DNA from 3 places in the Paenibacillus sp. FSL M7-1455 genome. Region 3 is predicted to be linked to each of the others. Evidence: riboswitches for the same ligand, from Rfam matches in the RefSeq annotation. Region 3 holds a riboswitch; each other region holds the start of a gene.
What was found. Region 3 has a riboswitch for thiamine pyrophosphate ahead of NYE48_RS20195 (YkoF family thiamine/hydroxymethylpyrimidine-binding protein). Riboswitches for the same ligand answer to the same signal wherever they lie in the genome.

Region 1 (5,357 bases), 200 kb from region 3:
CATGCCTTACCTCGTGCAGGAACGCATCGCCCTGGCGGAGTACAAGGACCGGCCGTACGACCTGCGCGTTTCCGTGCAGCGGGGCATCAGCGGACAATGGGAAATCACGGGGTTGTACGCGAAGGCGGCCTCCTCCCGCACCTTCGTCTCGAACGTGGCGCAAGGAGGCAGGGCTTTTCCCGCCGAAACCGTCCTTGCCGAAAGCCTTCCCGGATTGGCGCCCGATGTCGTCTTGACGGACGTAAAACAGCTTGCCCTGCGGATCGCCGCAAGATTGGAGCTGCATCTCCCCTGGGCGGCCGACTTCGGGCTCGACATCGGCTTGTCGAAAACGGGGAAACCTTATTTTATCGAATGCAACGGACGCGATCAGCGTTACGGCTTCCGCAAGGCCGGCCTGAACGGGCTGTGGATGGAAACGTACCGCAAACCCATGGCCTATGCACGTTATCTTCTTGGGGACTGATGCCCGCTCCCTCGTTCCCTCATGTTTAGGAATGATAGCGGACATCGGCGATGCCGAACCACGGGAAGACGACCGCGGCGGCATAAGCCGCGCATGGAGCGAGGGCAAGCAGCAGGACGGCGGCCGCGTCGGTCCATGAAACGTTCGACGGGTAATAATAGGTTCGTTTTCCCCCGCCGTCAAACTGCTTCGCTTCCATCGCAACGGCTACCCGGTGGGCCCGGCGGATGCTTTGGGACAGGAGCGGCACGGCGTACAGCCGGACATGCTCCGCCATCCCCCGCAACCCTTTTCCGCGAACCGTGATCCCCCGTACCTGAAGCGCCTGCCTGCGGATCAAAAATTCCTCCCACACCATCGGCAGCAGGCGGATCGAGGCCATAAAGCTGTAAGCAAACCGTGGGGCCAGCCTGAAATTTTGCATCAGGGCGTAAAACAGCTTCACGGACGGCGTCGTGCTGACAAAAAGCAACCCTTCGGCCGCAAACGCAATCGAGCGGAATCCCAGATGCAGCCCGCGGTAAAAGCTTTCCTCCGAAATGCGAAAGAGCCCCCACTGCCACCACAACGTGTCCCCCTTCCCGAACAGGATCATCGTCATCGAAGAGGAGACGAAAAGAAAACCAAACGGCAGAACCAACAGCAGCGTCTTCCGGACCGGAAACCCGCCGAACGCGAACAATAGAACGGTATAAGTCAGCGCCTGGTACGCCGCGAAGTCGATGTTCCGCGTCAGCACCGTGACCAGGCACAACGCGACAAACAGGACGAGCTTGATGGCCGGATTGGTGCGCAGCAGCACCGTTTGCCGCGTAGGTTTCAGCAATTCGATCATGTGCCCGCCCGCCTTTCTGCCAGATCGGCCTCGATCGCCGGACGTTCGGTAACCGCGCCGTCCAGCACCTCCCACACCTTCGTGGCAACACGCCGGGCGATATTCTCTTCATGGGTGACCATTACGATGGCTGCGCCCTTTTCCTGCATCTCCAGGCAGTATTCGAGGATCGCAAACGTATTCCGGGCATCCTGGCCGAAAGTCGGTTCATCCAGCAAAAGGACGGGCTGCTCGCCCACGACGGCGGCCGCCATGCTAAGCCTCCGTTTTTGGCCGGTGGAAAGCTGGTACGGATGGCGGCGTTCCAGCCCTTCCAAATGAAAGAATCGCAGCAACCTTCGCGCTTTCGCTTCGGCCTCGGCCTTCCCCGCTTGTTTCGCTTTCGCGGAAAAGCCGGCTTCCCCCAGCACCGATTCCGCGACGAACTGGAATTCCGGGTTTTGGAACACGTAACCGATCCGGTCCGTGGGCGGACGAATCGCCCGGCGCGCTCTCCGGGAAGCGCCCTCCGTTTCCGGCATGGCCTCCCCGCATAACCGGTATTCCCCCCGAAAGCGCAGCAGCGACATCAGGCTGAGCAACAACGAGCTTTTGCCCGCCCCGTTCGGACCGACGACCGCGATAAAATCCCCGGGATCGACCCGCGCCTCGTCTGCCCGCACCACGGGCCGGCCGGCCCGGAATCCCGAAAACCGCCGCAGCGTGAGAAGCGGAGCGGATGCGTCCGGTTCCAACGGTTTCGCCGCTCCGCCCCGCCTCAGGTCAAGCACCTTGAAAAAATCCGCCCATACGCCCGGATACCAGATGCCGTACTGCTGCAGCTCCCGCCGGAAGGCGCCGAAAACCCATGCGGGAGGGCCGTCGCCGAGAATGCTCCCGTCCGGAGCCAGCAGGACGATCCGGTCCATCCGGTCCGCGATCTCTTCGATCCGGTGCTCCACGACGATTAAAGTCCGCCCTTCCGCCGCTTTCCAGACGGACTCCCACATCTGTTTTCTTCCCTCGGGATCCAGGAGGGCGGACGGTTCGTCCAGAAAAATGACCTCGGGCTCCAGCAGCAGCACGGAGGCCAGCGCCAGCCGCTGCTTCATGCCTTGGGACAGGCTGTCTACCGGAACATGCAGCAGATCCGGACGCAAACCGACCGCTTCAAGGGCCCGGCGCATTTCGGGCACCATCCGTTCCCGCGGAATGCCGCGGTTCTCCAATACGAACGCCAGCTCTTCGTCGACGTATGGCATGCAAAACTGCGTATCCGGATCCTGGAACACGTACCCTCTGGAATCCGGCGCCACGATGCCTTCCGCTTTGATCGGCACCTCGATCACTTGCGGAATCAGCCCGCCGAGCACCTGCAGCAGCGTCGATTTGCCGCAGCCGCTGGGCCCGAGCAGCAGCACTTTCTCGCCGCGACGAACGGACAGGGACAAATCCTTGAACACGAAAGACGGCTCTCCCGGAAATTTAAGCCTGAGCTTGCTGACTCCCGCCACGGTCTCCGGCCCGAACGGTTCTAAATCCAACGGCTCAATCATGGTCAAGCGCTTCATAATCCTTTTGGGTCACGGGCCGCAGCAGCTGCGTCACGCCGGTAGCCTCCAATGCCTTCGCCAGCGCAAACGCCAAATATCCCGCCAAAATCGCGGAGCTGATGATTCTAAGCACGTATTTGAACAGCATCATCCCGAGCGTATAGTCCGTCACGTAACCGAAATAAACATCGACCGCAAACGAACCGAGCGCAGCGGCCGCGCCCGCAAATGCCGCCGTCCCCATCTTGAAGCTGCGGTAGCGCAGCAAGGCAAAAACCAGTTCCGCCGCAAGGCCCTGCGCGACGCTGTACAGCACCAGCTGAACGCCCCATTCGCTGCCGAACAAAATTTCCACGTGTGCCGCCGCCACCTCCGCCAACAGGGCAACGCCGGGTTTGCGAATCAGGAGCATGGCGAGCGTCGGCGCCAAAAACCAGACCCCGTACACCAGCTCATCAGCCTGAAAAAACAGCGGCTTGAACAGATCGTACACCGAGCTCCAAAAATGATAGACGACGCCAAGCGCAAGCGACAGCAAAATCGTGACCAGCAGGTCGCTCAGCCGCAGCCCTTTCCTTTTTTCCGCCTGAAGCACGTGATTCATCCTACATCTTCCTCTCTTCTTCGGTGAGCGGGAATGCGCAAAAATAGGCATGAAAAAAACCGCCCTGGATACGCAAAGAGAGACGGTTAAATAAGCCCGGTCCATGGGCTTCTATCGCGAATTCTCTACGCTGGCATTATCCAGATCAGATTCCCGGTCAGCAGCGGATACAGCTGCAATCTCAGCCTGATTCACTCAAGCTCCCGCATCCCATATGTAACGGACCGCCCTTCGCCAAAAAAACGAAGCATGCGAAAGCGTCCGGTTCCTGGTTCCAAAATACACCAATTCCGTGCCGGTTGGCAACAGAAAAAATTTTTCCTCGGCAGCCCCTGCCCTACTTCCTCCCCCTGCATGCGGCCGTCCGTCTTGCGTTAGACGTTATTGATTTAACCGCTATTCTATGTCAATATATTTCAGAGTGTTCCAAAAATAGTATGCTGCGCATTTCGGATCCGGCCGAAATTCGGTGAAACCAAAAGGCGGCCGCGCACGTTAACTCTATAAATCGACTCGAAGCACCATCCGAAGGGAGAAATAGCATGGCAAAACGATTGTTAAGGCTGATGACGGAGCTCTCCTCAAGAAAGTGGCTATCCGCATTGATGGGGCGTTTTTCCCATAGCAGGCTCAGCAGGGGCGTCATCCCTTATTTTATAAAAAGCTATCAGATTCCAGCCGACGAAGCCGAAAAGGAAATCCACGAATACAGGACGCTGAACGAGTTTTTTTCGCGCCGGCTGAAGCCGGGCATGCGCCCGGTCGAGGAAGGGCCGAACGTGCTGACAAGCCCGGTCGACGCCAAAATAACGGCCATGGGCGACATTTCCGCGGGGACGATATTAAACGTCAAAGGCCAGGATTATTCCGTGGCGGAGCTGCTGAACTTCTCCCCCCATTTGGAGCTGTACAAACACGGCTATTTTTTTGTGCTTTATTTAAGCCCGACCGACTACCACCGCATCCATTCCCCCATTACGGGGGTGCGTACGGAAAGCGAGCACATCAAGGGCCGGGCTTATCCGGTCAACGAATTCGGCATGACCCGGATGAAATCGGTGCTGTGCCGGAACGAGCGGCTGATCACCTACATCGCCGGGGAATACGGCGAGGTGGCCGTCGTGAAGGTCGGCGCCATGAACGTCAGCAGCATCCGTTACGACGACGAATCCGTGTCCCGCTGGAACAACGGCGACGACCTGGCCTATTTCGAATTCGGCTCGACCGTCGTGCTGCTGACGCAGGACGGAACGTTTACGCCAAGGGCCGGCCTGAAGCCCGGGGACCACGTCCGGATGGGCCAGCTTCTCGGAACGCTTCACCCTCCGGTCCCGCGGGACAAGGGCTAAGATCCGCTTTCGTCCCGTCCCATGACGGAAGCGATCATCTTTTGCAGCAAACGCCCCGGCAGGATCGCTTTGGCCCGGAGCGTCAACCGCGTGCTTCCCGGCAGGGCGTACCGGAACGCGGGCCGCTTCATGCATGCGATACGCGCAACGAGTTCGGCTACCTCCTTCGGGTCGCCTCCTTGTCGTGCGCTTTTTCGCGAAAACGCCAGCACCTTGTCCATCATGGCCCGGTAAGGCGAACCTTCGGGAGCGCTCATTTGCGCGAACCCCTTGTCCCAAATCGGGGTGCCGTAGGCACCGGGCTCTACCAGGACCACATCGATGCCGAAGGGTTTGGCTTCGAGCGCAAGGCATTCGCTGAAACCCTCCATGGCGAATTTCGAGGAAGCATACGGCGCATATCCCGGAAATCCGATGCGGCCGCTGATGCTGCTCATCTGGATGATCCGGCCTTTCCCCCGCTCCCGCATGATCGGCAGCACCGCCTGCGTCACCCGCACCATGCCGTGAAAGTTCGTATCCATCTGTTCCTGCCAAATCGCGGCAGGCACCTCCTCGACGAAACCTCCGT
Region 2 (5,357 bases), 3.0 Mb from region 3:
TTTTGCAAAGGGAATTGAATATGCAGCCCAAGTCTGGCTTGTGAAGCATGACATGCCAAAAAAGCAGTTCATTTCCCAAGGTAGGGAGATGAACTGCTTTTGCTGTTTTGCTTCTCTTTCTGTCCGTTTCCATGCGGACAAGCAGTAATAATGTCAATTTAACGGATCAGCAGACACCAAGCAAAAATGCCAACATTATGAGCGCATCCGGTATTCCTCGGCTTTTTCCTGCATGCCTGCGGCAACTGCCTCTTGTTCCGACAATCCCTTCTCCGCGGCAAATGCGCGGATATCTTGCGTAATGCGCATGCTGCAGAACTTCGGCCCGCACATCGAGCAGAAATGCGCCTGCTTCGCTCCTTCGGCAGGCAGTGTTTCATCGTGGTAGGACATGGCGCGTTCCGGGTCGAGCGAGAGGTTGAACTGGTCGCGCCAGCGGAATTCGAAGCGGGCTTTGGAAAGCGCGTCGTCCCGGCGCTGCGCACGCGGATGGCCTTTCGCCAGATCGGCGGCATGGGCCGCGATTTTGTAGGCGATGACACCTTCGCGCACATCGTCCTTGTTTGGCAAGCCGAGATGTTCCTTCGGCGTAACGTAACAGAGCATCGATGTACCAAACCAGCCGATCATCGCCGCCCCGATGGCCGATGTAATATGATCGTACCCCGGCGCAATGTCCGTGGTCAGTGGGCCGAGCGTGTAGAACGGCGCTTCTTGGCAAATCTCCATTTGCAAGTCCACGTTTTCCTTGATTTTGTGCATCGGCACGTGTCCGGGACCCTCGATCATCACCTGCACGTCATGCTTCCAGGCAATTTGGGTCAGTTCCCCCAGCGTCGCAAGTTCTGCCATCTGCGCTTCATCATTGGCATCATAGATGCTGCCCGGACGAAGGCCGTCTCCCAGCGAAAAGGTGACGTCATACCGCTTCATGATCTCGCAGATTTCTTCGAAATGGGTGTATAGGAAATTTTCCTGGTGATGCGCCAGACACCATGCCGCCATGATCGATCCGCCCCGTGAGACGATGCCCGTCATCCGTTTGGCAGTCATCGGTATATAGCGTAGCAGCACGCCCGCATGGATCGTAAAGTAGTCCACACCCTGCTCGGCCTGCTCGATCAGCGTGTCGCGGTACAGCTCCCACGTCAGCGCCTCCGCCTCCCCTCCGACCTTTTCCAACGCCTGATAGAGCGGCACCGTACCGATCGGTACCGGCGAATTGCGGATGATCCATTCCCGGGTGGTGTGAATGTCTTTGCCCGTGGACAGGTCCATAACCGTATCCGCTCCCCAACGGACGGCCCAGGTCATCTTCTCGACCTCTTCCTCAATGGAAGACGATACGGCCGAATTGCCGATGTTGGCATTGATCTTGACGTGAAAATGGCGTCCGATAATCATCGGTTCGCTCTCCGGATGATTGATATTTGAAGGCAAAATGGCACGGCCGCTGGCCAGCTCCTACCGTACGAATTCGGGCTCCACGCCTTCGCGGATGGCTGCGAATTCCATCTCGGGTGTAATGATGCCTCTCCGCGCATAATGCATCTGCGTCACGCATCGTCCTTCCCGTGCCCGCAGCGGTTCCCCGGTTACGCCGGGATACGTCTCGGCTCCAGCTCTTTTGCTGCCCGGCTTCAAGCCATTGTCCTCCGGCTTAATCGCCCGGCCTTTGTACGACTCTACGTCTTCGCGCTCCGTAATCCACATCCTGCGCAGCGCAGGCAAGCCCGTCCGGATGTCCACCTCATAATCCGGATCGGTCATCGGACCGCTCGTATCGTACACGCGGAGCGCTTCGTTATGCTCCACCCCTTGGGGAGTGCTTGTGTCATGAAGGGCAATTTCGCGTTCGGGGACCAATAGGTCCGGTCGCGAGCCCTGAATGTATACCTTGCGGCTGCCCGGAAAAGGCCGCAGACGCCCCGTGCTTTCTTTTTCCGTATCCCGATGGTGTTCCTGTCCCCCTGTTTCATGTTCTGTGCTCATCGCTCGTTCTCCTCCTCATGGTATGGTCCGGCCTTGCTCATTCTGCGCACCTGTTCATCAGGCCAAGCATGAGGGAAGTACAGCACGGGCGAATTCAAAAACAGGGATACAGCTCCTCGGCAGGGCGGGAACATGGTAATCATGGCCACGCACCACACATCTCCACCTTGTCGGAACGCCATGGAGATGCGATGATGTCTCGGATACTGCATAAAAAAACCGGTTCCCCCAGGGAACCGGCTCTATCTTTCACCGCCAAACATGCCGCGGTAAGTCTACCCACAGGGGTGGCTTCACTCAAGGCATGTTGACGATGCTCGTCGTTGTTTCGCCGATTACTTCCCTACGCTGGCATGATCCAGATCAGGTGCTAAGGGTCCGGAATCTCATGCGATTCCGTCTCAGTCCGGACAATTCGGACTCCCCCAGTAACGTTTGACGGCTAACGGCAATCTTGCCGCTGCGTCCTATTCAGTTCAGTCAGCCCACGCTTTGGGCTGTCCATTACAGTTTAGCCTAAACATGGCGGAAAAACAACCATATTTTCCAAAATGCCGTTTCGGATCAGGCCAGCATGAGTCCCATCTGTGCGGCAGCTTCTTTTAAGACCGGAACATACTCATGGAGCGTCTCCTGGGAAAGACGGCTGACAGGCCCCGATACGGACAACTCGAGCGTAATGGAGTCACCTTCTATATCAACAAGAAGGGCACCAAAGTCATCCAGGGCATTACAGCCGGGGGTTTGTTCAAGGGCGGCCTGGCTCCGGCCAGCCAGGGGCAGAGGTACGGCTATATCAATACATCCGGCCGCTTTGTGATCGAGTCGAAATTCTATTGGACTGACGATTTTAACGGCGAATTGGCTGTGATCAGTTTGCTCGTTCCGATTTCGAGCGAGAAAACAGAGGGTACGTGAACCGCTGCGGAGCGATCGTCTGGCCGCCGGCTTCCGAACTTCCGAACGGAGTGACAAAACTACAGTAAGGCAGAACAACCGAGCTTCACGGATTGTATCGGAAAAAGAACGCATTACAGCTAACTTATCGAAACTAACTTCCCTTTGGCAACTGCTTCATTTTTCGTTAAGCTAACGGGCAGATTAGTGAAACTACACAGTTTTTTAAAGCGTATAATTATTATAAAAAAACCCATATCGCTCATGCGGAGGTGAACTTGACTGGAGCATTTTTATGACTTGGTTCAATTGGCATTCTCGATTGCTCTCATCTCTTCCGTAGTGTTACTTCCATTCACCTATTTTTCTTCACAAAAGATACACTGGGGGCATGAAATTGCTGCAGCCGGTTCAATTTGGTTTGTGGCTGTAAGACTGTCACAACTCAGCAGCATTCAGCGGTGGATAGTACGTATCGCCAGACGAAGAGAAGCACCTGATGAAGACGACAATAGTCCTTTCCCACATTGATATTCCATACTTTCAATTAGGGAGGACAACGATGAAAAAGATTTTGTTGCTTCAAAAATGGGCCAAGCCCATTCTCGTCATGTTGATTAGAGTTATTCCGATCATTGTGCTCAGCGGGTGTTCGACAGCATCCCAATCAAACTCGATTAATGCCGATTCATCAGGGATATTTAACCACTTTTTTATTTGAGCGTTTTGCAGTAATCTGAGGCCTTGAGCCGTAAGGATTTTCGGACATAAAAAAGGGACTTCACCCCAACTTGGAGAAGTTTTCAAGTGACCAAACCCAAAAACCTCAAGGATGGAGGAAGTCACTTTGTATATTCTCCAAGAATGTCTGTTTTCCTTCGAAGAACTTTTAAAAATTCAACCCAAGGAGAGATTGCCGATCTTCTTCAGCTCTCTCGATCTGAGACCGTATGCCAAGGAACTGAGAAGCCGTTCACCCCGAGGCGCTGAGGGATACTGCAGACAAGGTATTCTACGAGCACTCTTGGCTGCGCCGCTTGAAGGAATAAGTACCTTTTCAGGGTTGCATAAGCGTTTGGATACGGATCTCCGGTTTCGTTATCAGTGTGGTCTTCCGCTGGATCGAGAAGCTCCTTCCATATCCACATTAAGCCGAGTTTTCTCAGAACTGACGAGAAAGGACTTGGCAAAACGGCTTTTTGAGGATTTGGTCACACGCTGTCAGCAGGAAGGTATCATAGAAGGCAGTAACGTCGCCATAGACAGCGCCGCTCTCCGCGCTTACGAGAAAAAGCAGCCCAAACGCAAAAGCGAGCAAACGGGTAATGCGAACTGGGGCGCAAAAATTGATTCCTTCGGCAATAAAATCACATGGTTTGGTTACAAAATTCATCTGGCGGTCGATACGAAAAGTGAATTGCCGATCGCCTTGGAAGTAACGCCGGCGCATGTCAATGATGGAGAAATGGCGCCGGGCCTGATCGAGAAAACAGCGTCCAGGACGAGCACACGATTTTTCATACTCGATGCGGGCTACGACCAAATGAAAGTTTATGAGGCCGCCCGCAACGTCAAGGCACAAGCCATCATTCCCCTTAATCTTCGGGGGGAGAAGGAACCGCCTGCTGGCATGACCTCGAACGGAACACCGTGCTGTTCCATGGGTTATGCGATGACATACTGGGGAGTTGACGGCGATATGCATAAATTTCGCTGCCCGCATGCCACGGGTAAAGTCGACTGTCCGCTTGGCATGGCTGCCTGCTCGTCTTCAAACTATGGAATGGTCGTCAAAGTAAATGCGAAGGATGATCTCCGGCGATACAGCATCCCTCATCGGGATACAAAGCGTTGGAAGGAACTTTACAATGAACGAACCAGCGTAGAACGCTGCAACTCCCGATTGAAAACCTATTTGACGGCAGACGCCGCACATGTCCGGGGCATTCAGAAAGTCACAACTCACCAGTATTTGAATGCCATTGTTCTGCTTGCATCTGCGCTCGCCGTTTCTCATCATTCAAAACGGGCTGCCGCTTAAAAAACGAGCTGTTCTAAAATTCTGCAAGTCTGCCCTTTTCTTCATCCATATAATACCATTTTCGAAAATTACCCCTTAACGACAGTGAATATGCTATCGCTTCTTCTCTGAAACGGAATTATGCAAAACACTCTATTAAATACTTGGTTCGACATCAGGAATGATTTTCCTGCTTCGCACATTACTGTTTGGTGCAGAATTGAAAAAGGCGAGCCATGTTTCGCTCGCCTTCCTTTCTTCAATATATTTTAGAAATTCAAGTCCGTGCTAATACGAACTCCGAGTTGCCCACTCATAGGTAAACTTCCAGATGCTAAACTGACGTAAAAGTCACCTACTGCCCAAGCACCTTTTGGATTCAATATTTCATTGAATGTTTGACCAGGGTACACTTTAGCAAAGTACTTCAGAGGACCCGATGTACTTC
Region 3 (5,357 bases):
TCGTCCGTCACCTCCGGCATTCCCCCGTCCGATTCGAACCAGTAGGAAAGCGTCTCGGACGGATCGGCAAGCGGGAGCTCGATGCCGAGCTGCTTCATGGCCCAATCCGCGAACGTGCTCTGCTGGATGTCCCCGACGCCGAGTTCGGGCAGCACGTCGGAAATGTAATCGAGGAACATATGGTTCGGGGCAAAAATGATCATCTTCTCTGCCGTGACCTGCTCCTTGTATTGATACAGCAAATAGGCGAGGCGGTGCAGCGCCACGGTCGTTTTTCCGCTTCCCGCCACCCCTTGGATGATCAGCGCCGTATTTTTTGCCGCGCGGATGATTTTGTCCTGCTCCGCCTGGATGGTGGAAACGATATCGCGCAGCTTGTTGTCCTTGTTTTCGCCCAGCCGGTATACCAGAAATTCGTCGGATACGGCCGGCTGGTCGCCGTTCCGGTCATACGTGTCGGACACCCGCTCCAAAATCTGCTTCCGGATGACGAGGTTCCGCTTTAAATACACCAGCCCTTCGATCGTCCCTTCGGGCGCTTCGTACGAAGCCGGTTCATCCCCGCCCGTGAAGGAATAAAAAACGCTGGCGATCGGGGCCCGCCAATCGATGACCATCGGCTGCTCGCCGACCTCCTCGTGATCGACGCCGATTTTGCCGATGTAAAGCGGTGTGGGCGCGGCATCCTTTTTTTCCTGAAAATCAAGCCGTCCAAAATAAGGGGCCGCCAGGCTCTTGGCCAAGGACTGCCTTTTTTCCTCGCGCCCGGCCTCGAGCACCTGCTCGGTAAAATCATGCCCGGTATACACCGGGATCGCGCGCAGCCGCTCCAGCTGCTTGTCGATTTCCGCTATCGTTGCATTCAGCCTTCGCTCTTCCTCTTGATAGGCACTTTGAAAAGTTTGCTCCAATTTCAGTTACCTCCTAAAAGTTTTTCCGCCAGCCAAAATGGCCGCGGGAGCCGTTCGTGCGCCGTTCGCCTGCAACCCTGCGATATGTGCGGGGCGAACGCCGCGAACCACCCTGCCCTGGTAAGCTGATGCTTAGTCGTGAGCCATAAGCCCGCTTAGAAAGGATATTCAGTATATCACAATGAAGGCGCATTCTCCAGCGCGGCCCGTTGTGAAAACGGCGCTTTCAAAAGGCTCGGGTCTTTACAATCTTTTTCGAAGCTGTATAATGGGAACCAGCAAAAAACTGCATACGGATAGATAGCACTAGGGGTGCCTTTCTGGCTGAGAGACAAGTAGCGAATGCATGCGCGAACGTTAACCCTTTACACCCGATCTAGGTCATACTAGCGTGGGGAAGTGCGGTGAAACGACTGCTTCGAGGCCTTTCGATCCGAACGACGGAACCGGCCTTCGAGCCGTCCGCGAGCTGCACTCTTTCGGGTGCGGTTTTTTTGCGTGCCGGCCGGCTTGAAGTTGAAAATCGATCAGCGTTCGTTGAAGGAGGAAACGAAGGTTATGACTGAAAATTTGCATAGCGGCATAGATGCGTGCGGGGGATCCGCCGGCGCTTGCGGGACCAGCCGCATCGCGGGCTGCCGCTTTTCGATTTATCCGATGAGCGGCCGTTTTGCCGAAATCATCGAAGAGGCTTTGAAACGGACGAATACGTCCAAAGTATGGATGTTTACGGACGATGTCAGCACCTGCGTCCGCGGGCGGATGTCCCAGGTGTTCGACGTCGCCCAGTCGATGTTCGCCCATGCGGCGGAAAGCGGGGAGCATGTCGTGTTCAGCGGCACATTTTCGATCGGCTGCCCGGGCGACTCCAGCGGCGACGCGTACATGTCGGAGGATGACGTCCGTTTGAACGATGCCCCCTCGGGGGTCGACACGTCGGCGCAGTTCGCCCTTTATCCGATGAACGCGCCGGGATATATGGGCATGATCGCGGAGGCGGTCCGGACGGCTCAAACGCTGGGCACCTTCTCCGGAAGCGTTCATTATGCAAGCCGCCTCGACGGGACTGCCGGCGACGTGTTCCGGACGCTGGAGCAGGCGTTTGCCAACGCTGCGGAGGAAACGTCCCATTTGGTGATGACCGCAACCCTGTCGTGCAACAGCCCTTCCCCGAAGCCTGCGCGAAACCAAGCCGGGGAGGCGCAGATCCGATGAAAAACTGGAAATTGCGCGACATTATCGTGCTGAGTTCGCTGTCGGTCGTTTTTGCCGTCGTATACGTTCTTTTCCTTCAGGTCGGCAACGTCCTGGTCGGCTTGATGGGGCCGATGGGATACGAGGTCATTTTCGGGATCTGGTTTATCGTATCCATCATCTCGGCATATATATTGCAGCGTCCGGGAGCCGCGCTTTTGTCGGAAACGGTGGCCGGAACCGTCGAGCTTCTGATCGGCAATACGGCAGGGCCGGTGCTTATTTTGTCGGCCTTTATCCAGGGGCTCGGGGCTGAAGCCGTCTTTGCGGCGCTGCGTTACCGGAACTATTCCGCCCCGGCCTTGATGGCCGCAGGCGCCGGTTCGGCCGTCTTCAGCTTTGCCTGGGGTTTCATCCACTCGGGCTTTGCCGCGTTGTCCCCGGGCCTGCTGCTGGCCATGTTCATCGCCCGCATCGTCAGCTCCGTGCTGCTCGCCGGCCTGCTCGGCAAATGGATCGCCGACGCGCTGGCCAAAACCGGCGTGCTCCGCAGCTTCCCGATCGCCAAAACTTCGCGCGGTCAGCTGAGTTCCAAGGCGGAGGTTTCCTAATGGCCGCTGTAGACCGCCGACCGGTGCTGGAAGCCGACCGGATTTCCCTGAAGCTCGACGACCATCTTGGGGATGACGTGCTGTCTTCGGTTTCGATGTCGTTATACAAGGGGGAAATCACGCTGCTTTTGGGTCCCGGCGGCTGCGGAAAAAGCTCGCTCGCCCTCTGTCTGAACGGGATATACCCGCATGCGGTGGAAAGCGTCGTTACCGGCAGCGTGAAGCTGTTCGGAGAAACGCCGGACCTTCGCCATCCCGGAAAAACGGCCCAAACCGTCGGCATCGTCTTTCAAGACCCGGACAGCCAGTTTTGCATGTTGACGGTCGAGCAGGAGCTGGCCTTTTGCCTGGAAAACATCGGCTGCCCCCGGGAGGAGATCGGCGGGCGGATCGAAGATGCGCTGAAGCTCGTTCAGCTGAGCGATTGCCGGGAGAAAGAAATCCATACGCTCTCCGGAGGGCAAAAACAGCGCGTCGCCATCGCCGCGGCGCTCGTCCTTAGGCCCAAGGTGCTCATCCTGGACGAACCGACGTCGAATCTCGATCCGGCTTCGGCGCAGCTGCTCGCGGACCGGCTCCATGCCCTCCGCCGGCTGCTGCCGATGACGATCCTGCTGATCGAGCACAACCTCGATCCATGGATCGAATACGTCGACCGACTTGTCGTTATGGACAAGCAAGGAACATTTCGATATGAGGGGAAGCCGGATGCGTTTTTTATGAATCAAGCACACGAAGCGGCGCAAGCCGGCATTTGGCTCCCTCGGGCCGCCACGCTTCACCGCGCGTTGATCCGGGATGCCGGCGTGACCGGCGGCCAAGCGGATGCCGGGGACATCCCGGGCCCGCTGCCGCTTTCCGCCCGGGAGCTTATCGAGGAATGGACGGGCTATCCGGCCCAAATTCAAAAACAAGCGACCCGTTCGCTTCGGGCGCGGCTACAAAAAAACGCGGAACCTGCGCGCCGCGGCGCGGCCGTCTCCGAACACGCAGCCGGCCCCGGCGTTGCCGGACGCATCCTGCTTCGCGCAGAACGGTTGTCCTTCTTCCGGAGAAAACGGGCGGTGATCCAGGAGATCTCCCTGTCGGTCCGCGCGGGAGAGCTTCTGGCGGTTACCGGCAGGAACGGTGCGGGAAAATCGACGCTGTTCGCCGTGCTGTCCGGGCTTCTGGAGCCTTCGTCCGGCAGCGTCACGCTGGACGGCAAACCGCTGCCGGACTGGAAGGAAGCCGAGCTCCGGAGCCGGATCGGCTTTATTTTCCAGCATCCGGAACATCAACTCGTCGCCGATACGGTGTATGACGAGTTGGCTTATTCCTTTCGATTGCAGAACCGCAGCGAGACGGAAATCGGCGAGCGGGTAAACGGCCTTTTGCAACGATTCCGTCTGGAGGGCCGCGAATCCTTCAGCCCATTCTCGTTGAGCCAAGGACAGAAGCGGCGCCTGAGCGTGGCCGCCATGCTGTCGGACGAACAGCAAATTTTGCTGTGCGACGAACCGACCTACGGGCAGGACGCCCACGGGGCCAAGGAGCTGATGTCAGGCCTGCGGGCCCGCGCGGACCAGGGGTTGGCCGTCGTCGTCATCACGCATGACATGGAATTCGTGCAGGAATACGCCGACCGCGTAATCGTGATGAACAACGGTTCGATTCACTTCGAGGGGCCTCCGATCTCGCTCTGGTCCAAGCCCGCGCGATTTCTGGAAGATCAAGGCCTTATCCCTCCGATAGCCGCGCGGTTGCTGCAAGCCATGGAGGTGGGAGATCCATGCTGAACGTCCAGAGCGAAAAATCCGTCCCGGTCCCCCGGCCGCGGCTGCTTCGGCTTGAGGAGCTGAATCCGGTCATCAAAGGCGTGACCGTCGTATTGTGCGTGCTCCCGCTATCGCTGGTATTCGATCCGGTGACGACTTCGACGGCGCTGGTCATGACGCTGCTTGTCACATGGATATTCGGGAACGTCTCCTGGAGAAGATGGCTGCTTCTGTTTTCGCCGTTCCTTGTCCTGGCATGCGGTTATTTCTGGACCGCCGCTGTATTCCCGCGCGAGCAGCCGGAACCGGGCTCCGCGATCCTATGGTCCATCGGACCGGTTCGGGTGACGGCGGCCGCATTTCAGGTGGCCCTGTCGCTCGGATTGCGCACGCTGCTGTATTCCGCGCTATCGCTTCTGTTTATGCTGACGACCGACCCGGTCAAGCTGATGCTCAGCCTGATGCAGCAGTGCAAGCTGCCGCCCAAGCTCGCTTACGGCATTTTGGCGGGTTTTCGTTTTTTGCCCTTGTTCCGCGAGGAATTATCCATCATGCAACGAGCGCACCGGGTAAGGGGCGCCGGACGCATCCGCCGCACGCCCCGGTCGCTGCTGGAGGCGCTCAAGCGCTACGGCATTCCGCTGCTCGCCGGAGCGATCCGCAAATCGGAACGGGCCGCGGTGGCGATGGTATCGAGAGGGTTTACCGGAACGGGCCGCCGCGATTTTTATGACCGGATTCGGGTCACCTGGAGAGATTGGGCATTTATGGCCCTTATGCTGGCGATCGTCGCGTTCAGCTGCGGTTTTTCCTATGCCATGGGGACGCTGCGGTGGTATAACGGGGAACTTTGAGAGGCATTTAAAAAAAGGAAGCCGTCCAAC

Region 1: another riboswitch for thiamine pyrophosphate. It lies ahead of NYE48_RS21165 (ECF transporter S component); the one in region 3 lies ahead of NYE48_RS20195 (YkoF family thiamine/hydroxymethylpyrimidine-binding protein).
Region 2: another riboswitch for thiamine pyrophosphate. It lies ahead of thiC (phosphomethylpyrimidine synthase ThiC); the one in region 3 lies ahead of NYE48_RS20195 (YkoF family thiamine/hydroxymethylpyrimidine-binding protein).

The regions. Positions count from the first base shown of each region.
Region 1 is NZ_JBBORO010000001.1:4,584,901-4,590,257, forward strand. It holds gene NYE48_RS21150 (YheC/YheD family endospore coat-associated protein) at 1-466, shown strand, start outside; gene NYE48_RS21155 (energy-coupling factor transporter transmembrane component T family protein) at 492-1,298, opposite strand; gene NYE48_RS21160 (ABC transporter ATP-binding protein) at 1,298-2,836, opposite strand; gene NYE48_RS21165 (ECF transporter S component) at 2,829-3,437, opposite strand; TPP riboswitch at 3,543-3,654, opposite strand; gene asd (archaetidylserine decarboxylase) at 3,980-4,786, shown strand; gene NYE48_RS21175 (SDR family oxidoreductase) at 4,783-5,357, opposite strand, start outside.
Region 2 is NZ_JBBORO010000001.1:1,428,154-1,433,510, reverse strand. It holds partial or broken gene thiC (phosphomethylpyrimidine synthase ThiC) at 196-1,992, opposite strand; TPP riboswitch at 2,316-2,429, opposite strand; gene NYE48_RS06660 (WG repeat-containing protein) at 2,614-2,910, shown strand; gene NYE48_RS06655 (hypothetical protein) at 3,472-3,735, opposite strand; gene NYE48_RS06650 (transposase) at 3,737-4,930, shown strand; gene NYE48_RS06645 (hypothetical protein) at 5,179-5,357, opposite strand, start outside.
Region 3 is NZ_JBBORO010000001.1:4,383,294-4,388,650, forward strand. It holds gene NYE48_RS20190 (HelD family protein) at 1-911, opposite strand, end outside; TPP riboswitch at 1,210-1,326, shown strand; gene NYE48_RS20195 (YkoF family thiamine/hydroxymethylpyrimidine-binding protein) at 1,470-2,126, shown strand; gene NYE48_RS20200 (ECF transporter S component) at 2,123-2,716, shown strand; gene NYE48_RS20205 (ABC transporter ATP-binding protein) at 2,716-4,494, shown strand; gene NYE48_RS20210 (energy-coupling factor transporter transmembrane component T family protein) at 4,488-5,327, shown strand.